3 regions of the Bacillus jepli genome follow, and region 3 is predicted to be linked to each of the others. Evidence: riboswitches for the same ligand, from Rfam matches in the RefSeq annotation. Region 3 holds a riboswitch; each other region holds the start of a gene.
What was found. A riboswitch is a leader RNA that binds a small molecule or an ion and turns the genes downstream of it on or off. The one in region 3 is predicted to bind cyclic di-AMP.
Positions count from the first base shown of each region.

Region 1 (7,377 bases), 550 kb from region 3:
CTTGCTCCTCCAAGTGGCATATTAGAGGTGCTGCAAACATTGTTATTTAATGTGGTAGACAACCCTGTTAACGCACTAATAAATGCAAACTACATCGGAATTCTTGCTTGGGCGATTCTTTTAGGGATTGCATTAAAAAGTGCAAACGAAACAACAAAGACTCTATTATCAAATGTTTCTGATGCAATCACAAAAGTTGTAAAATGGATCATTAGTTTAGCTCCAATTGGAATTATGGGATTAGTGTTCGATGCATTAGTTACGAATGGACTGACCGCGCTGATGGAATATGGTAAAATTCTTGCCTTATTACTCGGCTGTATGTTCTTTATTGCACTTGTTGTGAATCCATTGATTGTTTATTTCTACATTCGCAAAAATCCATATCCACTTGTTTTTCAATGTTTAAGAGAGAGTGGATTGACTGCTTTCTTTACTCGTAGCTCTGCTGCGAACATTCCGGTAAACATGAACTTATGTGAAAAACTTGGGTTAAATAAAGATACGTATTCCGTTTCCATCCCATTAGGCGGTACTGTTAATATGGCAGGTGCTGCAGTAACCATTTCTGTCTTAACACTAGCAGCCGTTCACACTCTTGACATTGAAGTTGATTTTGCAACAGCTCTTATTCTTAGTATACTAGCGGCGATTTCTGCTGCAGGGGCATCTGGTGTTGCGGGTGGATCCTTGTTGCTTATACCGTTAGCATCAAATTTATTCGGTATTCCAAACGACATTGCTATGCAAGTCGTTGGTGTTGGTTTCATTATCGGAGTCCTTCAAGACTCTTGTGAAACCGCCCTTAACTCATCATCTGATGTCCTTTTCACAGCAACAGCTGAATATGCGAAAAAGCGAAAAGACATGAAAAAAGCTGTGAGTAAGACAGCTTAAATACACTGATTAAATGTTTGATACCACTCATTAATTTGGGTGGTTTTTTTATGCAAAATTAAGTCGGTTACCAAATATAGGTAACCGACTCCAATACATATTAATAATAGAACCCAGGATATCCAAATCCATACCCATAAGGATATCCAAATCCTCCATATCCTCCATATCCACCATATCCCCAAGGGCCAAGTAAGGAACCAGCTGCTAATCCCCCTAATCCCCCTAATAACGCGCCACCTAAAAACGGTCCACCAAATCCCCAACCAAACGGTCTTCCGAATCCAAAGCCAAACGGTCTTCCAAAACCAAATGGTCTTCCGAATCCAAATGGTCTTCCAAAAATCCTACTATCATTTGAATCAATCATTGGAACCTGCGGATTTCCTACATAATGCTGATCATACACATTCATACTAAGTTATCCCTCCTCATATTTTCAATTACAATATATTCCGCGAATGTAATAATTCTTGGGCAATTATCTAAAATGGGCTTCATTTGTAATAACTTTTTAGGGCAGATGAAGGAAATCTACGACCATTGTTACTCTTAAATTCAAAAATCATATTGAACGAATGATACCAATGAATTTCTTAGATGAAATTGTGGGTCTTGGTTAATTTCGTTCAGCTTTTGTAAAAATTCGATCGAATTTGGAACATAAGGACCTTTATTAAACATCATACAATCTGCTCTTAACCCTGCATGTGCATCTGTTAATTCAGGGATTGAAGGGATATTCTTTTTATTCATATTTTCTAAGACTCCAGTGGCCCAAATAACAGGAGTATGGGCAGCTTGGCAAATCTCTAGAATTCCTTCTTGAGCACTTAAAAACTGCTCCAATCCAATTTCGATTACTAAATCCCCTCTAGCAATCATGACTCCAAACAAACCGTAATTTAATCCTTCAAAGATTATTTTGGATAATGAGATTACGGCATTTTTCGTTTCTATTTTTGCAATAATACCTTTTTTTTCATCAGTCAACATGTCTAACTGATGCTTTACAATTTGGATATCTTTTGGATGATTAATATAGGAAATTCCAACTAAATCAATGTCTTTATACATGGATTTCAAAATCGTTAAGTCTGATTCAGAAACGGCCGGTACATTTAAATGGACAAGGGAGTCAGGAAAGTTAATGCCATTTTCGGGATAGATTGTTTCTTCTTTTTTTCTTGTCAAAAGGATTTTAGCCTCGATATACTCCTCTGTACTCGATAAAACCTTTGCAACTATTTTCCCATCATCGATATACACTCTGTCACCGATCCGCACATTTCGTAAAGCTTTCGGTAATGTAACTCCAACCGATGCTGGCTCATTACCCGTTTTAGGAATTCCAATATATTTATCATTTTTATAAATTCGTAAAATATCATTTTTCTTTATTTTTATAAGGCCATCTTTATTTTTACTAGGTATAATTGGCCCAATTCGAATTTTAGGTCCTGGAAGATCTATGAAAATTTTACATTTTGCATTATTCTTTTTTTCTGCCATTTTTAATGTTTGAATGATCTCTTTCCATACAGTCAAATTATCATGTGCACAGTTTATTCTAGCTATTGTCATTCCGGCTTGCAGCAAATCGTTAAAAACTTCAGGGGTATTAAGCATTTTACGGTCAAGAGTAACCATAATATGTTTTTGATTGATTGTTTTTCCAAACAAGTTATCTTTACGCTCTTCTTTCAATGAATTCGCAGTGTTTACTTCAATATACTCCTTTTTTAAATAAGGGATAGAATCTTCCTTAGAAAGGTGTTGGATGATTTTATTTAAGGTGTCCATGATATGGGGGCTACTGTATGAAAGTGGCAAAAATCCTTTTTCAAGTAAAATATTGTTTAAATTGGGATGAGCCATTCTGTGTACAGCCAAAAAGTCCCGTAAATTCATTTTACTAAGGGTTGTGGAATCAATGACTTTGTTTTCGGTGTGTTTTACAATGGTTGTTTGAGCATCATCCCTTAGTTTTATCAAATATTCTTTTAGTTCAACCTGATCCATTTCCACCACATTCCTTTCAAGGATTTCAGAAAATACATTTATTATGTAGGGATTTTATCTATATAAATAGACTATAGTCAAAGGGATGTACCAAAACTTTGGGGTTACTTTTTTACATTATTCATTTATATTCAAACTTGCTAATATGTTGAAAAGATAAAAAAGCTCCACCCCCTTAAAAAATAAGGAAGGTGGAGCTTTTAAATGATGATTCCGATTGGGTTCGAACCAACGACCTCTACCCTGTCAAGGTAGCGCTCTCCCAGCTGAGCTACGGAATCAAAGTATTAGAATAATATATAATATACATGTGTAGTGAAGGTTTGTCAATTAGAATCTATCAATTCTCTATTTAACACTTAAAAATTATTAACAAGATAAAAAACGTATAAAAGCGTTTTAATTGACATAATGTCATTTTATAGGTATATTTATAATACTGAGGCAAAATATAACTTAATATTCGCTGAATTCCCATTTTTTAGGGAAACGGGGGAACCAAAACGTGCAAATTAAATGCACTCGGGGTGAATCCTTATTAATTAAGGTAGGACTATACTCTTCATCCGAATCCGACAGCTAACCTCGTAAGCATCTGGAGAGAGCATTGTTGTGTAAATCAACTTTAAGGCCGCGAGCCATACTCTCGTGGCCTTTTGTGTCTCCAAAAATATACTTTTCATCGCAATTCACCATTTCCTTTGCTTCTAACACACACATTCAACTACATCTTTGAGGAGGTTTTTTATGTCATTAACTAAAAAAATTTTATTGGGTTTAGGATTAGGTGCTGTTGTTGGTCTTATTTTAAATGTAACATCACCCGCTGCTTTTGAATTTGCAAATACCTATATCTTTGTACCACTAGGTCAGATCTTCTTGAATTTGATTAAAATGCTAGTTGTTCCAATCGTCCTAGTATCTATTACTCTAGGAGTTACAGGACTTGGTGATCCTAAAAAGCTTGGGAGAATTGGAGCCAAAACCATTACTTATTTTTTAGCAACAACTACAATTGCCATTACAATCGCAATTGCACTTGCCTCGATTTTCAAACCAGGTGCTGGTGGAGGATTTAATACAGAAGGTGCAGCCTACGATGGTGCAACTGAAGCTCCTCCGGTTATGGAAACGTTAATAAATATTATTCCAACGAATCCCTTTACCTCAATGAATGATGGAAATATGCTTCAAATCATTGCTTTTGCTATTTTTATAGGTTTAGCTTTAACCGTTTTAGGTGAAAAAACAAAGGGAATTTTAAATCTGTTTGAACAAGCAAATGAAATCTTGATGTATCTTGTTAATCTTGTTATGAAGACGGCTCCATATGGAACGTTTGGATTAATTGCAACAGCAATTGGAGGCCAAGGATATGCTGCGATTAAAGCAATGCTCGCGTATTTCTTGATCGTACTTGCTGCCCTACTCATCCACGCTGTTGTCACATATGGTGGTACGATTGCATTAATTGCAAAACGAAATCCAATCGAGTTTTTTAAAGGATTTTTGCCTGCCATGACAGTTGCATTTAGTACATCAAGCAGTAGTGCTACACTTCCAGTTTCTATGGAGACTGCTCAAAAAAATCTAAAAGTACCTGAGTCTATCAGTAGCTTTGTTCAACCATTGGGCGCGACAATTAATATGGACGGAACAGCCATTATGCAAGGTGTTGCAACCATCTTCATTGCACAGGTCTATGGATTTGACCTTTCTTTATCGCAAATTTTAGTGGTAATCTTAACCGCTGTCCTTGCGAGTGTTGGTACAGCTGGTGTACCTGGCGTTGGTTTAATCATGCTTGCGATGGTACTAACTGCAGTTGGTTTACCACCAGAAGGTATTGGTTTAATTATCGGTATTGACCGCTTACTTGATATGACACGTACCGCTATCAATATCACGGGTGATGCGGCATGTGCGGTTTATGTAGCAGAATCTGAAAAGAAACACATGGATGAAGCAACTGCTTAATACAGTATAAAGCGACAGGGATTTTCCCTGTCGCTTTCCTTTTTAAAACGGTATAATTAAGGTGTAAATTGTTGATTTGGAGGATTTAAAATCATGGTTAATAAGGGCACTGTTAGGGAAATGACTATACATAGTAAGATTTTAAATGAAGAACTTGAGCTGATTGTTTATTTACCAGCATCCTACTCTCCCCTTTATAAATACAATATTCTTATCGCACAGGATGGACGAGATTATTTTAATCTTGGCAGGGTTGCACGGGTTGCTGATAAGCTGTTAGAAGGAAGAGAAATCAGCAATACTATTATTATTGGGGTTCCTTATAAAAGCGTTACAGACCGACGTAGGAAATACCATCCAGATGGTGAGCAGCACCATTTATATAAGCGCTTTTTAGGAGAGGAACTGGCGCCATTTCTTGATCAAGAGTTCCCAACATATCAAATGGGCCAAGGACGCGCCCTAATCGGGGATTCACTGGCAGCGACTATATCACTATTAACAGCACTCGAATACCCTCATACTTTTGGTAAAGTGATGTTGCAATCACCTCTTGTGAATGAACACGTCCTTCAGAAGGTTGAAAATTTTGAAGAACCACACCTCCTTGATTTATATCATGTGATAGGAACGGGTGAAACCGAAGTGAAAACAACAAAGGGGGATATTGAAGATTTTTTAACCCCAAATCGTGAGTTGCATGACCTCATTGTGAAAAAAGGATTCCCCTATTTTTATGAGGAATTCAACGGCAACCACACTTGGAAGTATTGGCAGCCTGATTTGCCAAGAGCCCTTTCCAAAATGTTAAAATAACCTAATTGGTATTCTATCATTTTCAGATATTTGATATAATTGTGTTATTATTTCTCGTAAAAACTATATTTGGTACTTCATGTTTTGATTTTCAATCCATAAGGAGGGCAATAAAAATGAAATATGGCATTGTTATCTTCCCGTCCAAAAAACTTCAAGACAAGGTTAACTCGTATCGTAAACGATATGATCCACATTATGCATTAATTCCACCACATCTTACGGTTAAAAATGCATTTGAAGCATCCGATGAAGAAATTCAGGATATTACAAAGGAATTAGAAGCTGTTTCTACACAGGTTGAACCATTTTCATTAAAGGTCTTAAAGGTTAGTTCCTTTTCCCCTGTAAATAATGTCATTTATTTGAAAGTAGATCCGAATGAAGAATTACAAAAACTACATAATGCCCTTCACTCTGGTTATTTTGCAGGAGAACCCGAGTATGCGTTTGTTCCCCATATTACGATTGGGCAAAAGTTATCGAGTGATGAGCATTCAGATGTGTATGGTCAATTACGCATGTTAAAAATGGACCACGAGGAGCAAATTGACCGCATCCATCTTCTTTATCAGCTAGAAAACGGTTCATGGACCGTTTATGAAACATTTCGTTTAGGAAAGGAAAATTAGACACAGCATGGAAGCACGAATCGTAACTAACAACAAAGAACAAGACGATGCCTTTACAATCCGAAAAGTGGTCTTCGTCGATGAACAAAATGTACCTCTTGAAGAAGAAATTGATCAATTTGAAGATGAAGCTACGCATATTGTCCTTTATGATCACAATGAACCTGTTGGAGCTGGGCGTTTCCGTGAGCTAGACGGATATGGAAAAGTAGAACGTATTTGTGTCCTTGCTTCACACCGTAAAAACGGGGCAGGGAATTTGATTATGAAAAAGATGGAGGACATTGCAAAAGAGCGAGGCATATCAAAATTAAAGCTCAATGCTCAAACTCACGCGGAAAACTTCTATAAGAAACTAGGATATGAAACTGTAACAGGTATCTTTATGGATGCTGGTATTCCGCATGTCACAATGATAAAAGCATTATAAATTTAGAAAGGATGTCTGCTATGAGGCATCCTTTTTTTGGATAATTATAGTGAAACCTGCTCATTCTACCATAGAGAGGTGAGCATGTTGGAATTTTTTAAAATCACTTTTGATTTAGTAATTGGGCTTTTAGGGTTACTGATCCTTACAAAAATATTAGGAAAAACACAAATAACCCAAATTACAGCTTTTGATTTTATTTCAGCACTTGTACTAGGTGAATTGGTTGGAAATGCTGTTTTCGACCAAAAGGTTGGGATCATTCAAATTCTTTTTGCAATCCTAATTTGGGGATGTTTAATTTATGTAATTGAAATGATTACCCAAAAGATTCGCCAGACAAGACCATTTCTTGAGGGAAAGCCTTCCATTATTATTCACAAAGGGAAAATTATTCGAGAGCATTTAAAGAAAAACAAGCTGGATATTAATCAATTACAGCATCTACTTCGTTCAAAGGGTGTTTTTTCAATTAGAGAGGCTGAGTATGCCATTTTAGAAACAGATGGCTCAATCAGTGTTCTAAAAAAGTCTCCATATGAACCACCCACCCGTCAAGATTATAAAATGGCCCAACAAAAGGTTCGACTCCCAATTACATTG
Region 1 is NZ_JBDFMO010000001.1:4,123,436-4,130,812, forward strand. Features, by position in the region: gene sstT (serine/threonine transporter SstT) at 1-897, shown strand, start outside; gene ABC371_RS21020 (hypothetical protein) at 998-1,312, opposite strand; gene ABC371_RS21025 (pyruvate kinase) at 1,456-2,919, opposite strand; tRNA gene ABC371_RS21030 (tRNA-Val) at 3,128-3,200, opposite strand; cyclic di-AMP (ydaO/yuaA leader) riboswitch at 3,374-3,529, shown strand; gene ABC371_RS21035 (dicarboxylate/amino acid:cation symporter) at 3,667-4,896, shown strand; gene ABC371_RS21040 (alpha/beta hydrolase) at 4,990-5,712, shown strand; gene ABC371_RS21045 (YjcG family protein) at 5,829-6,344, shown strand; gene ABC371_RS21050 (GNAT family N-acetyltransferase) at 6,352-6,774, shown strand; gene ABC371_RS21055 (DUF421 domain-containing protein) at 6,859-7,377, shown strand, end outside.
Region 1: it holds a riboswitch for cyclic di-AMP, as region 3 does, so the genes downstream of both, ABC371_RS21035 (dicarboxylate/amino acid:cation symporter) here and ABC371_RS23710 (cation:dicarboxylate symporter family transporter) in region 3, are expected to answer to the same signal.

Region 2 (7,377 bases), 4.5 Mb from region 3:
GGGGAGCCGATAAAAGATGCAACAAACAAATTTTCCGGTTCATTGTATAAGGTAATAGGTTTTCCCACTTGTTGAATCTTTCCGTCATTTAGGACCATAATCCGGTCACCCATCGTCATTGCTTCGACTTGGTCATGAGTCACATAGATCATCGTTAACCCCAAGCGTTTCTGCAATCTTCGAATTTGAACCCGCATGTTTGCACGAAGCTTTGCGTCTAAATTAGAGAGCGGCTCATCCATTAAACATAGAGGGGCATGACTTACAACCGAACGTCCAAGTGCAACTCGTTGTCTTTGACCTCCTGACAGTTCCCTAGGTTTCCGCTTTAATAATTCGCTTAAGCCTAACATTTCTGCCGCTTCAGTAAGCCTTCTTTGCTGTTCGTGTTTATTCACTTTTCGAGCTTTTAAACCGAACAAAATATTTTGCTCAACTGTTAAATGTGGATATAATGCGTAATTTTGAAAAACCATCGATAAATTTCGGTTCTTTGGTGGGAGATGGTTCACGACTTCATTGTTAATTTTGAGGATCCCCCCAGAAATGTCTTCAAGCCCTGCTATCATCCGAAGCAATGTACTCTTCCCAGAACCAGAAGGACCAACAAGTACGAAGAATTCACCTTCCTCAATCGAAACATTGATTCCATTCAAGACATCCTTTTGTTTATCGTATGATTTTGAGATATCAGTCAACTCAACCTGACTCATGCCCAGCCTCCTTTCCAATTTACAAAACCATTTAACCACATTTGGCGCTCTAAAAATGCTTGTTTACTGTTTTTTGACAAACTCTTATATTCCCTTAATTAATTAACATTTATTTGTTGAAATTAATCTTATTTTTACAATAAACGTGACGAATGTACCATTTACGAAATGCCCTTATATAAAAATTAAAATCCATTGTAAAGAAGTGTAAACAGCTTTATTTCAAGATAAATAAAATAACCCTGAAACCGGAATTTTTTTTCACGGTTCAGGGTCTCTTAAAAATTTTCGTTAACCAGTTAGAATGTCTTCTTTGGGGTACCTTATTTTATCCACTTTAGGTTTTGCTAAAGAGAAAGCAAGGGTTAGCGGTCCTATTTTCCCAAAGAACATCATGAATATAATCACTACTTTTCCGACAAAAGATAATGAAGATGTTAGTCCCATTGACATTCCAGCCGTACCAAAAGCAGATACTACTTCGAATAATGAAACTAAAAATGGTGCATCCTCTGAAATACTTAATATGAACACGGCTACCAATACAAATAAAAGACTCATAGTCGAAATTGCTAATGCTTTTAATACAATTGTTCCAGATAATGTCCTTCTATAAATAACGACATCTTGTTTACCCTTTAAAAAGGACAAAGCACCAAAAATGATCACAAGAAACGTTGTTAATTTGATTCCACCACCTGTTGAGGCGCTCCCCGCCCCAATAAACATTAAGATGATCATTAAAAAAGCAGTCGATTCGTTTATGCCTGCTGTATCAAAGGTATTAAAACCTGCCGTTCTTGGTACAACACCTTGGAAATAGGCTGCCCATATTTTTTCTGTCAATGAAGGTAAACCAGCCAATGTTTTTGGATTATGATACTCTAATACAAATACCAAAAATACAGCGACCAAATTAATAATAAAAGTACCTATAATCATCAGTTTAGAGTGCAAACTTAGCTTTTTAAAATTTTTAGTATGCCACACATCCATCAATACCGTAAATCCGATCCCACCGGTAATAAATAGTAAGCTAATCCCTATATTTATGATTGGATCCCCTGCATATGACATTAAATTATCTGACCATAGTGCAAAACCAGCATTATTGAAGGCAGATATGGAATGAAAAAAACTATAGTAAATCCCCTTTTGCCATCCATACTCAGGAACCCATTTAATCGCTAAAATAAGTAAGCCGACGAATTCAATTGATATGGAAAAAATAAACAGGTTTTTAACTAGTTTAATAACTCCTCCAATTGAAGTCTGATTTAAGGACTGTTGAATAACTATTCGTTCCTTCAAACCAATTTTTTTACCAAGCATCATATAAAATAGGACAGCAAAAGACATGATTCCTAATCCACCAAGTTGTATCAAACAGACGATTACAATCTCACCAAACGTCGTAAAAGCTACCGGTGTATCCACTACAACGAGTCCTGTCACGGTCATTGCGGATGTTACTGTAAATAAAGCATCAATCCAACTAATGGATGTAGTTGTTGCTATTGGTAGTTTTAACAATATGGCACCAACTACTATAAAAAACAAAAAAATGAGTATTAAAAGCTGGTAAGGAGACAAATTTATATGTGTTTTAATATTCATACATTATCACACTACTCCTATCATTCAATGAATCTACAATCCTTTTTCTTCCAAACGTTGTATATCTAAATTACTTCCCATAACCACCAATGTATCACCTTGTTGAATGATATCATTGGGTAAAGGTGAAATATTGATGAAGTCCTCCCTTTTAATAGCTAGTATTGTACAACCATACTTTGCACGTATATCCAACTGAACTAACGTTTTATGATTTATTTTTTCCGTAGCTTTTAACTCGACAATACTGTAGTCTTTAGACAGCTCAATAAAATCAATAATCTTTTCAGAATTTAGTTGGTGAGCGACCCTTATTCCCATATCTTTTTCAGGATGGATTACTTGATCCGCCCCAATCTTTTCAAGAATCTTTTGATGGTAGGTGTTTTGCGCTTTTACCTAAACCTTAATTCCCATCTCCTTAAGTAATAAAGTACAATGAATACTTGATTGCATATCTTCCCCGATAGCAACTATGGCAAGATCAAAGTTCCTAATTCCCAGGGATTTAAGCGTATTTTCATCCGTTGCATTTGCAACTAATGCTGTTGTTGAATCATTTACTATATTGTTAACTCTGTCTTCATTTATATCAATTGCTAATACCTCATTACCTAACATGATCAATTCACTACACACTGTACTTCCAAAACGACCTAATCCAATAACCACGAATGACTTTTTCAACAGGTTCTCCTCTTTTCTCTCCATAACACCACAAAAAAGACCATCACAAATAGAATGGTCTTAGGCTAAACCTTTGACCTTTCTCTCGATACGGATACTTTAACGCTTACGGGGTTAGCTGTCGGATTAGGAATTGAGAGTATCCCTTCTTACTATGTAAGATTCACCCCAAGATAGGACTTACCTATCAAAAATTGGTTCCCCCGCTCAAAATGATTCAGCGAATAAAAGGTGTTCGGATTATTTATTTGAATTAATAATGAGAATTTACTCCTGTTTTATTGCGTTGTCAACACATTTTTCAACTTCATTCTCTGTGATTTAATCGAAAAATGTTAGATCTGTTCCAGCATGAAAAGACCCCCATGCCATGGGAGTCTAATTTCTGCTGAATCTAAATTAAGTATCGGTGTATCATTTACTTTTCCTCTTGGTCCGCAGCATCATCGGCACCTTCGCCAGCCTTGTTGCCAAGTGCACCGCCAGCAATAGCACCCGCAACAGTTCCAAGTGGCCCTAACACAGATCCCACTACAGCACCAGCAGTGGCACCAGCACCCGTTCCTAATGCTTCACCAGTATTGATATCATCGCGATTTCGTTTATTGTCAGCCAAATATCCCACCTCCTCGTGTAGGAAATGCTTTTGAACTTCACATTTCCCTCAAACATAGTTTGCTCAACATAGCTCCATATCTTTCGTGTGTATATTTCCTCATTTGCCCAATTATATCTTGGAGCATTTCTTTTGCACTTGACTTCTAAATTGAACATAGGATATAAAGAAAGAGTAAGTAAAAAAATTCCTTATCTAAAGGAGTATGAGTTTATGTTATCGGTGGTTCTTAACTAATCCATAATTGGATAGCTGGAAGAAGCAAAAACGTAGCAAACGCTATGTTTATTTCACTATGGCTTCTTTTGGAAAGTTAAGAACACGCATCATAGCTATGAAAAATAGATCCTGCTATGGCATGTTTGTCATGGTTTTTTTGTGTCTAAAACCAGTCAAACATCTCAAGCACAAGGTCTATCTTCTGCCGTCATGAGCGCTTTGTTCATGACGGCTTTTTGAATATGGCCTCGTGAACAAGTCCTCATGAAATTTTACACATATTAAAAAGGAGGATTTACCATTGAATACTCAAACAATGGAAGCACTAGGGTATTATCAAGTTTTAAATGAGATCTCACAATTTGCTAGAACAATCCGAGGAAAAGAAACACTTCTCTCGTTAAGACCAATAAAAGACAAAAAGAAAATCGAGCTTTCTTTACATGAAATTTCAGAAGCGATGAACATCCTAGCAATCAGTGGAAGTATACCTATTCATTCGTTGGATCAAATCGGGCACTACATTACACAAGCGAATAAAGGTATGGCTCTAAAAGTAGACCAATTTACGCAAATTGTCTCATTCCTAGACCACTGCCAAAAGCTAAAGCAGTTTATGAAAGATAAGGAATATGCCGGTCCAATGGTCAGTATGTATGCTTCATCGATTGGTGATGTATCAGAATTAGAAGCAGAAATTAGCCGTTGTTTACGAAATGGCCAAGTAGATGATTACGCATCAAGTGACCTTAACTATTTACGTAGGCACCTTGCGACTCTACAAGATAAATTAAAGGAAAAAGCACAATCATTAGTGAAAAGTGGAAGAATTTCACCGTATCTGCAAGAAACGAACGTTTTTGAAAGGTCAGGTCGTTATGTTCTTGCCATAAAAAAAGAATATCGAAAGAAGATTCAGGGTTCGATATTAGATACTTCTGCTTCTGGTTCCACCCTCTTTATCGAGCCTGTTGAATTAAGTGCCATTCAGGAGGATATTGAACTTATAAAAATTGCGGAAGAAACTGAGGTAGAGCGGATTTTATATGAACTGACTCAGCTGTTTCTTTCATATGAACAAGTTATCCAGATTGCCATTGAGACGATGCATCACTACGATGTTCTTTTCGCAAAAGCGAAATACAGTCAAATGATTCAAGCAGACATACCTATAATCAATGAAGAATTTCGGATTCAACTAATGGAAGCGCGTCATCCAATGCTTGGAACCAAGGCGGTTCCGCTCACGATTCCGATTGGTGAAAAGGAACGAGCCCTTGTGATTACGGGACCAAACACTGGCGGAAAAACTGTGACATTAAAAACAGTCGGGCTCCTAACCTTAATGGCACAATCCGGTCTCCCTATTCCAGCCAAAAAAGGGAGTGAAATAGCCATCTTCCAACATATCTTTGTCGATATTGGTGATGGTCAAAGCATTGAGCAAAACTTAAGTACATTTAGCTCACGCATGGTAAATATTATTGACATTTTACAAAAGACAAACGATGCGTCACTCGTATTAATCGATGAACTTGGGTCTGGTACTGACCCGAGGGAAGGAATGGCCCTCGCCATTGTTATATTAGAGCAACTATATGAGAAAGGCGCTACATTATTTGCGACTACCCATTATAGTGAAATGAAGAAGTTTGCCGATGAAACGGAAGGTTTTTTAAATGGGTCAATGGAGTTTGATATCGACACATTACAACCAACGTATAGACTTTTACTTGGAAGGAGCGGACAGAGTCAAGCGTTCGATATCGCAGCAAAACTAGGGATGCATCCTTCACTTCTTGAACGCGCACATCAAAAAGCATACCAAGAACAAAAGGATTTTCATCAAAACATGACACACGAAACATTACAATCTCCTTCCTATCAAAGGCAGGTCATTGTAAATAAATATGCACGAAGGAATGTAGAAAAACAGAAACTAGAGCAACCTGTAAATAAAGCAACTCTCTATAACCAAGGCGATAATGTCCTCCTCCTGGCAACAGGTGAAACAGGCATTGTGTACAAAGGACCAAACGATCGTGGTGATTACATTGTCCAAATCAAAGGAGAAAAAAGAACGATTAATTATAAAAGATTGGAGCTGAAAATTGCCGCTGAAGAGCTCTACCCACCAGATTACGATTTTGACATCATCTTCAAAAGCAAAGAATACCGTAAACTAAACAAAGACATGAACCGCAAATTCGTCGAAGACAAATGGCTGGAGGAATAAAGAAAGGGACACGGGGACCCGCGTCCCACCATTTTTTACAAAAAAAAGATGTTCAAAAGGAAATTTTCTTCTTGAACATCTTTTTTATCATATTCTAAATTCCATCTCTTCATCAGCAATATAAAAACCTTTTGCCTCAATTTCTTTTCTTAATGCTCCATCTTTTTGCAATACCGGGTTTGAATGGTTAAGATGTGTAAAATAAATCTTCGTTTCCCCTACTAAATCTGGAAGCAGTTCCATCGTTTCCGTCATGACCGGATGGGGAATTTGTCGATAATCACGACCAATCTTTTCTAGATCTTGTGGAGAATGAAACGTGCCATCAAGAAAACAAATGTCTGCCTCTTTCGCCGCTTCACGAATATCGATATCCCATTCATCCCAACGATCAATATCTGGAATAAATAAAACCTTTTTATTCGGACCTTTGATCCAAAAAGCAAAAGTCTCCGAAAACTCATTTCGATGGGGAACGATAACCGGAGTAACTGTAACTTCCGAAGAAATGCTTACAGGCTGTCGATCATGGATTTCTTGAACAACAATGTTTTCAAGTGTCGTTAACTGACTCCATGGCGCATTATTTTCCAACACCTTTTTCATTTTTGTTCCTGCCATCACGGGCAATTGACGGGAATTAATTGATTCTTTCCCTAAATACATCAAACCTGGATAGTGACCGATATGAGCATGTGATAGAAAAATACTACTCATCAACTTTGATTCCATCCCATATCTCATTTGTAATCGTGCCATTTGTTCTCGCAAATCAGGTGTAGCCTCAATTAAATGCCATTTGTTCTCTTCTGGTAAAATAATCGCCAAGGAGGCGGCCGTTCTTTTAAACCTCGGATCCGCTATTGCCCTCTTACAATTTTCACAAAAGCAATTCGCTTGTGGCAACCCTCCATCTTGAGCAGTACCAATCACACTTAAAATGACTTCACTCACGATACAACTTCCCTTTCTACATGTGCCTGTTTTTTTTCTTGGCTGTAATCCTTTCTAGCAATTGTCCATCCTGTAAAACCAAACAGTAGATTTACGAGTGGTACAAGATAAATAAAGAATGCATATGGGATAAACTCCCATGCACTCACACCTAAAATGCTTGAGGCAAACACGGCAGGAACACTCCACGGGATAAGATTAATTCCGACAGTTCCCATCGACTCAACTGTTCTAGAAAGATTTTTCGTATCAATGTTCATATCTTTATACTTCTGTACAAAGGTCCTTGCCGGTAGAATAATCGCCAAAAACTGAGCACCACTTGCTAGCGCAAC
Region 2 is NZ_JBDFMO010000001.1:210,166-217,542, forward strand. Features, by position in the region: gene ABC371_RS01040 (ABC transporter ATP-binding protein) at 1-713, opposite strand, end outside; gene ABC371_RS01045 (TrkH family potassium uptake protein) at 1,005-2,330, opposite strand; partial or broken gene ABC371_RS01050 (potassium channel family protein) at 2,364-3,017, opposite strand; cyclic di-AMP (ydaO/yuaA leader) riboswitch at 3,106-3,250, opposite strand; gene ABC371_RS01055 (hypothetical protein) at 3,436-3,633, opposite strand; gene ABC371_RS01060 (endonuclease MutS2) at 4,154-6,088, shown strand; gene ABC371_RS01065 (MBL fold metallo-hydrolase) at 6,176-7,042, opposite strand; gene nhaC (Na+/H+ antiporter NhaC) at 7,039-7,377, opposite strand, start outside.
Region 2: it holds a riboswitch for cyclic di-AMP, as region 3 does, so the genes downstream of both, ABC371_RS01050 (potassium channel family protein) here and ABC371_RS23710 (cation:dicarboxylate symporter family transporter) in region 3, are expected to answer to the same signal.

Region 3 (7,377 bases):
ATATATTGAGCAAAATCCTGAAAACGGTAAATACCGACTTGGAATGAAACTATTCGAGCGTGGTAATGTTGTCATTCGAAGACTTGACCTTCGTACGATTGCCAAAAAGTATTTAATCGAGTTGTCGGTAAAGTCGGGAAATACAGTCCATCTTGTTATTCGTGATGGCAAAGAAGGGATTTATATTGATAAGGTAGAAGGTCCCTCCGCGACAGTACTGTACTCAAGAATTGGAAGAAGGATACCGTTGCACAGCAGTGCGGTCGGAAAATCGCTTATTGCAAATAAATCTAGTAATGAACTTCAAGAAATCCTTAAAGATTATGAATACGTTCAGCAGACGCCTAATACAATCACAGATGAAACACTGTTTTTGGCTGAACTTGAAAACGTAAGGGAAAACGGCTATTCGATGGATAAAGAAGAAAATGAACCAGGAATCACCTGCGTTGCAGTTCCAATCTGGGATCATACTGGAACAGTTGTAGCGGCGATGAGTATGTCTCAGCATTCTGCAAGTATCGACCAAGAAAAACTGCAGCGGACGGTTGAGATGCTAAAAGAAGCTGCGATGAAAATATCTAGAGAATTAGGATATGAAATGCATTTACCGATCAAATAGCGTCAAGGATTTTTATGACCTAAAACATAAAAATCCTTGGCCCTTATTCAACATGTTGCATCGTGATGTGGAGTCATTTTTTTGTTTAAATAACAAAACTTAGTTTTATATTATAAAACAGGAGGGTTTTACATGAGAATCATTCGTTTTGTAAATAATCATTCAGCTGTGGTGCTAGGTGCGTTAACAGATCAGGGAGACATTTATTCTTTGCCTCATTCGGATTTTATGGAATTGGTGAATCAAGCGGAATCTACTGGGGTTACAGCCCTTAAACTGATTGAAAACTCTATAGCCGGGACTGAACCAATTAAAGAGAGGCTAGACGAATTAGAATTACTAGTTCCGATTGTTGCCCCAGAGGTATGGGCTTCTGGAGTGACCTATGAGAAAAGTAGGGATGCAAGAAACTATGAAACTACAAATGGAAAAAACGACGAACAAACCTGTTATGACAAAGTCTATGATGCTGAGCGACCTGAGTTATTTTTAAAATCAACTGCAGCCAGAACTATTGGGCCGAATACTCCCGTATACTTACGAAATGATTCCAACTGGCAAATTCCTGAGCCTGAGGTGGGTGTTGTCATCACAAAAGATGGTCGGATTGTTGGATATACAATTGGTAATGATATGAGTTGCAGGGACATCGAGGGTGATAACCCCCTTTATTTACCACAAGCTAAGATATGGAAACATTCATGTGCTATTGGACCAGCTATTCGCCTTGCGGAAACGGTAGAAGACCCGTATAATTTTCAGCTTATCTGCCGAATTTTCAGAGGTGACCAACTGGTCGTTGAGGGGACTGCCAATACAGCTCAGTTAAAACGACGTTTTGAAGAATTAGTCTCATTCTTAGTTCGAGACAATGAAATTTTTGATGGTACAGTTCTGTTAACAGGCACCTCGATTGTACCGCCAAACGAATTTACTCTTAAAGAGAAGGACCATATTGAAATTGAGATTTCCTCTATCGGTGTATTAGCTAATCCTGTAAAAGTTCAGGTGCCTAGTGAGAAAGTCATGTAACTGGATTCGCGTTCTCTTCCAACGGGATGTGGAGGAGAGTTTTACAATGATAACTTCGGAAAAGGGGGATGAATAAGTGGAACGAGAATCACGTAAGTTTCATGGGGTAATCTCTCCGGTTGTCACCTTATTTAATGAGGATGGAGACTTTAACTGGGAAGCGAACAAACAGTTAACGGATTTTCTCATTAATAAAGGGGTACACGGGATCTTATATATGGGTAGTACTGGAGAGTTTTCTTCTTTATCCATTGAGATGCGTAAGCAATTCATTGCTGAAATGATTCCGTATGTGAATAATCGGGTACCCGTTTTGATTGGTACAGGGACTTCTTCATTAGCGGATACAATCGAATTGTCCCTTCATGCCCAAGAATGCGGTGCTGATGGGGTCCTTGTCGTAAGTCCGTACTATTGGAAATTTACAGAGGATCAACTTTATGATTATTTTACTAGTGTGTCCAAAAGTTTGAATATTTCTGTGTTAATATATAATATCCCGATGTTAACAGGTCAGAGTCTGTCACCACAACTCATTGCAAGACTTGCTGAAAACCGTGAGAATATTGTGGGTATTAAAGATACGATTGATAGCCTTGGGCATATTAGAAAACTTATTCTTGAGACAAAAAAGAAGAGAGAGGATTTTGCTGTTTTCGCAGCATTCGATGATTTAGTTCTCCCAGCGTTACAAATTGGAGCAGCAGGGTCGATTAATGGAACCTCCGTGTTTGCTCCCGAACAATCTGTTAATCTATATAATTGTTTTAAATCTGGGAAATTACAAGAGGCACTTACTTATCATCAAAAGATAAATTCCTTTATGTCCATTTATGAACTTAGCGATCCGCTTTTCATAGCAATCAAAGAAACGGTAAACCAAACAATTCTTGGTTACAAAACAGCCAATCTTCCACCTGCCTTGGCAGAGGAAACGACATTAAACCAAAAGGTAGAAACATTTATAAATACACATCTAAATTGATGCATAAGAACCGTCGAAATTAATTTACAAGCAAAAATAAATAAGAAGCGTTCCGCCAGTGGGTAGTAGTCCTTATAATATTTAGAGACTGCTCCCTTCTTTATTTTGGGAATAATTATTTAAGAATAATGTGTTTGCGCAAAGGTTTAAACAGAAAAAGATTTTAAAATGGTATGTGGAAGGTGTGATTTAGACTTTTACTGGAAATAAACAATAGTTTACTAATATAGTATTTTAATGATAAAATTCTTTTAGTTCATATGTGCTTAATCTTATTTTAAGAGCGGGGGACCCAATGATTTACACGGATATTTCCGTTATAGGTGAATTCTAATAAAGAAAGGGCTCAGTGTTTCCGATAGTCCTAACCTGAAAGCTAACCTCGTAAGCAATTTAGTGGAAACGAGAACGATAGAATCGTAAGTCGGCATTTGCCGTTTTTTTGTGAGAATTATCGTATTCATTTGTTTCCCTTGCCTAAGCAATACAGCTATATAAAAAACATCAAGAAGGTGAGGTAATTTATGAAAAAGTTTAAATTAAGTTTAGCCACTCAAATTTTTATCGGTCTTGTCTTAGGGATTATCGTCGGTGGGATTTTTTACGGAAGTGCAACAGCACAGAGTATCTTACAGCCGTTCGGTGATCTTTTTATCCGTTTAATTAAAATGATTGTAGTGCCAATTGTCCTTTCGAGTATCATCGTTGCGATTGCTGGTGTTGGTGATTTAAAATCGGTTGGAAAGTTAGGCGCTAAGTCTCTTACTTATTTTATAGGGATGACATTAGTCGCGATCGCGGTCGGTCTGATTGCTGCCAATGTTTTTCAGCCTGGTTCTGGTCTAAATATGGACAAGCTAGAGCAAAGTGATATTTCTGGTTATGTTCATACCTCAGAGGAACAAGAGGGAAAATCGATTACCGATACGCTGCTTCACATTGTTCCTACGAATCCAATCCAAGCGATGGTTGAAGGAGACATGCTCGCGATTATTTTCTTTGCCGTCGTATTCGGTTTAGGAATTGCTGCGATTGGTGAAAAAGGAAAACCAGTATTGCGTTTCTTTGAAGGTATGGCCAATGCCATGTTTTATGTAACGAACTTATTTATGAAGTATGCCCCAATCGGTGTATTTGCATTAATCGGGGTAACGATTTCGAAATATGGTTTTACATCCCTGATTCCATTAGGTAAGCTAGCCCTTACCGTTTATGGAACGATGATTTTCTTCGTGATTGTTGTTTTAGGCTTACTTGCTAAGTTCGTTGGGTTCAGTATTTTTAAATTACTGAAATTGATCAAGGAAGAGCTCATCTTAGCCTTTTCAACAGCAAGCTCGGAAACCGTCCTTCCGAAAATTATGGACAAGATGGAGCAAGCAGGAAGTCCAAAGCATATTGCGACTTTCGTTATTCCGACAGGTTATTCCTTTAATCTGGATGGATCTGTTTTATATCAAGCGATAGCTTCTTTATTTATTGCTCAAATGTACGGAATTGACCTAAGCATTGGTCAACAAATTACGCTTATGTTAGTGTTAATGGTAACTTCTAAAGGAATGGCAGGAGTGCCTGGAGTTTCCTTTGTTGTGTTATTAGCGACATTTAGTACAATTGGTTTACCTGCTGAAGGTTTAGCATTTATTGCGGGTATTGATCGTATTCTTGATATGGGACGTACTGCGGTTAACGTGGTAGGTAATTCATTAGCAGCTCTCGTTGTGGCGAAATGGGAAGGGAAATTTAACCCTCCTGTTGAAGTTGAAACCTTGAGAGAAACAGCTGAAGCTTCATAAAAATATTAGTCTTGTAAGCACATTTCTGTTGAACGGAAATGTGCTTATTTTTTTTCGTCAAAAGTAACAACTTCAAATTATGGATAACAGCCTGCATGCCTATTGCATAAGATATAAGAACATGAAGGGGGAGGTAATCAATATGCCAACTCATATCAATATTTATAGCATGAAAGTCAATAGCATTTCGAATAACGGTTCAGTGAATATTGGTGAATCCTTTCATAATGCTCACACAGCAAATTCTAAGTCCCAAGGGGAAAATTCATCCTATGGGGATCTTTCACCAACTACTTCGGGGATGGAAAATGTGTTTATTGACCCAGATTTTAATGATCAAGGAGATATTGGAAACCCAGCAGTTGTGAAAAATGTTGCTCAGGATTGATGATATACCATTTTTAGAAGAACTCCTTTACGCTTATGCGTATAAGATGAAGGATAATGTCAAAGAGAAAGGACTAAATAAGATGCCCTATATGATTAATATCTTTAATATAAAGACAAATAATATGAGTCAAAATGCGAATTTTGATATTGGGGGAACGGTTCATAATAGCCACACGGCCAATTCAAAAAATGTAGGTTTAAGCTTTTCTTTAGGTGATATCTCACCAAATTCATCTTGGATTGCAGAAGGTTATTTAGATACAGATGTTACAGATCAAGACCAAATCTTCAACCCATCTTTCCCTGTTTCTAATCAATTTTAGTTTGAGTATAAGGAGGTTATCAAATGTTCCCCTTTAAATCCCTCTTTCCATTTAATGATATCATGCAGCAGTTGATGAAACAGTCAACAGAGTCTTCGAGTATAGAAAAATTTGTTCAAGAGTCCATTTCGAAATCAATGTCAACTTCCATGGACTACTTTCAAAAAAATGCTTCTGTTTTAAATCGTTCGTTTCATGAGAACCAGGTGAGTGAAGATGGAGAGATTTCTTTACCCGAACAAAAAGAACAAAGTGAACTAACTCCTTCGATATTTGATTCTCTTGATCACGTGTATGTGAAGTTTAGAATAAAGGATCCGTCAAAATTACCGAACTTAAAAATTTTTCATACATCCAACCAAATTATCATTGAGGGGTACCCGAACGAAGAAAGTTATCATGTGTTCGCCCTGCCTGAGATTGTCAAGAAAAAAGGAGCTATTACCACCTATAAAGATGAATATCTTCAAATCAAACTACCTAAGGCAACCGATATGCAATATACACAAATAGACGTCCCTCCCATTGAATGAGCGGATGGGCGTCTTGTTCCTTAGATAATCGCAAAACAGGCATGCTGTAGCGAATTCACAGGAATGAAACGCTAATCGAACAATATGATTAATAGTAGAAAGCAATAACAATTTAGCTTATCCAATGAATTACGAGGGGAGGGAAGCATCGTGGATTTTGAAAAGCTTAAGCAGTGGATGGAGGTTGCCCAGAAATATCAAGCGGGTGATTTTTGGAACCAAGTATTTGATAAGGAATCTGCAAGGAAATTTATGCAGGACATGAAGGCAGAACAAAATGAACATCAAACAAGTCGTTCGGCAGAATCAATGGAATATCCTCCAATAGATATCTTCATGCTAGACTCTCAAATCGTCATCTTGATCGAAATCCCCGGGATTGATAAAAGAGACATTCAATTAAAAGTCATTGGATCGAAACTAACCATAAAAGGAATTTCAAGATTGCCATTTCAACCAGAAACAGCCTTAAAAAACGAGCGGGTATATGGCGAATTCGAACGCACGATTGAGCTTCCAGAACCAACAGATGGCAATCCGATAAGAGCCAGATTTAATCATGGACTCCTCGTGATCAGCTATCACAAAAAAATAGAGCCAGAGGAGTTTGTCATAATCGAATAGATGCTTATCCTAAATAAATTGATGGAAAAAAGTGTGGTGATGATAAAAATGCCCTTTAAAAGAAATTTTCATAAGGCAAATGGCCAGGAGGCTTTAGAGAAGAGAATCGCAACGCTTGAAATGGAATTTAAGAGAGTCAATACGCTGGAAGTGACAATGAAGCGGTTCTTGAAAATGGAAAGCCACTTTCTTGCCATTTCCACCATGAATGCATTAGAAGAGTCCGCAACAAAGGGAAAGAAGGAAAAGAAGTATCCTAGCATACCTGATGACCTTGAAGATAAAATCATTGCCACTTTGGAAAAAAGAATGAACGCTCAGTGGTTTCACGAAATGGACAAACTGAAGGAAAAGTTATATATCCTTACCCATGACATAACTAGCCTAAAGGAACGGATCCAACAATGTGAATCTGAAAATAAACAGATCCTCAAGGAATTTCATGAAATCAAGGAAGCATTGGGAAGTCAAACGAAATCAAACGATCTCCCTATTGTTTATCAGGATATAAAGGTTGAACGAATGCTGATTGATAAATATGAACTGAACAATAATATCGCTCACCTTGGAGTAAAAGATTTAAGTGGGAGCTTAAATGTTGGAGCTACATATGGAACGGGAATCATCCCGTCAGACTTAGCGGAGGATTTTTTATCGACCATGAATGATTTTAAAAAAGCAAAGAACGAGGAAAAGAATAGTGATGAACCAGCTGAACAGGCTGACACACATGATGAGGAAAACGGTGGAATGAAAGTCGACATGAACGAGGAGGGGACTGAGATAATTATAGAAGAAGACTAGTTATGCACCTTTAGAGGTCCCCCGGGAAATTCTAAGCCATTTTAACAGCTAAAATAAAAACATCTAAAATAGTAGAGGAATTCACATAAGAATTCGCTTTGCTATTTTGTTGATTTGATGGAGTTTTATTACAAGGTTCACATCATAACAAACATTATAAAGAGCAATGAATTTGACGAGCATAATATGATAATAAAAAAGACAGTTCTCTTGAAGGGGTTATTACAATTTTTTTAAAACAAAAGCTACCCGTTTGTTGAATAATCAA
Region 3 is NZ_JBDFMO010000001.1:4,670,184-4,677,560, reverse strand. Features, by position in the region: gene ABC371_RS23725 (IclR family transcriptional regulator) at 1-622, shown strand, start outside; gene ABC371_RS23720 (fumarylacetoacetate hydrolase family protein) at 755-1,654, shown strand; gene ABC371_RS23715 (dihydrodipicolinate synthase family protein) at 1,731-2,639, shown strand; cyclic di-AMP (ydaO/yuaA leader) riboswitch at 2,893-3,045, shown strand; gene ABC371_RS23710 (cation:dicarboxylate symporter family transporter) at 3,164-4,435, shown strand; gene ABC371_RS23705 (spore germination protein) at 4,578-4,823, shown strand; gene ABC371_RS23700 (spore germination protein) at 4,906-5,148, shown strand; gene ABC371_RS23695 (Hsp20/alpha crystallin family protein) at 5,172-5,681, shown strand; gene ABC371_RS23690 (Hsp20/alpha crystallin family protein) at 5,832-6,305, shown strand; gene ABC371_RS23685 (hypothetical protein) at 6,354-7,109, shown strand.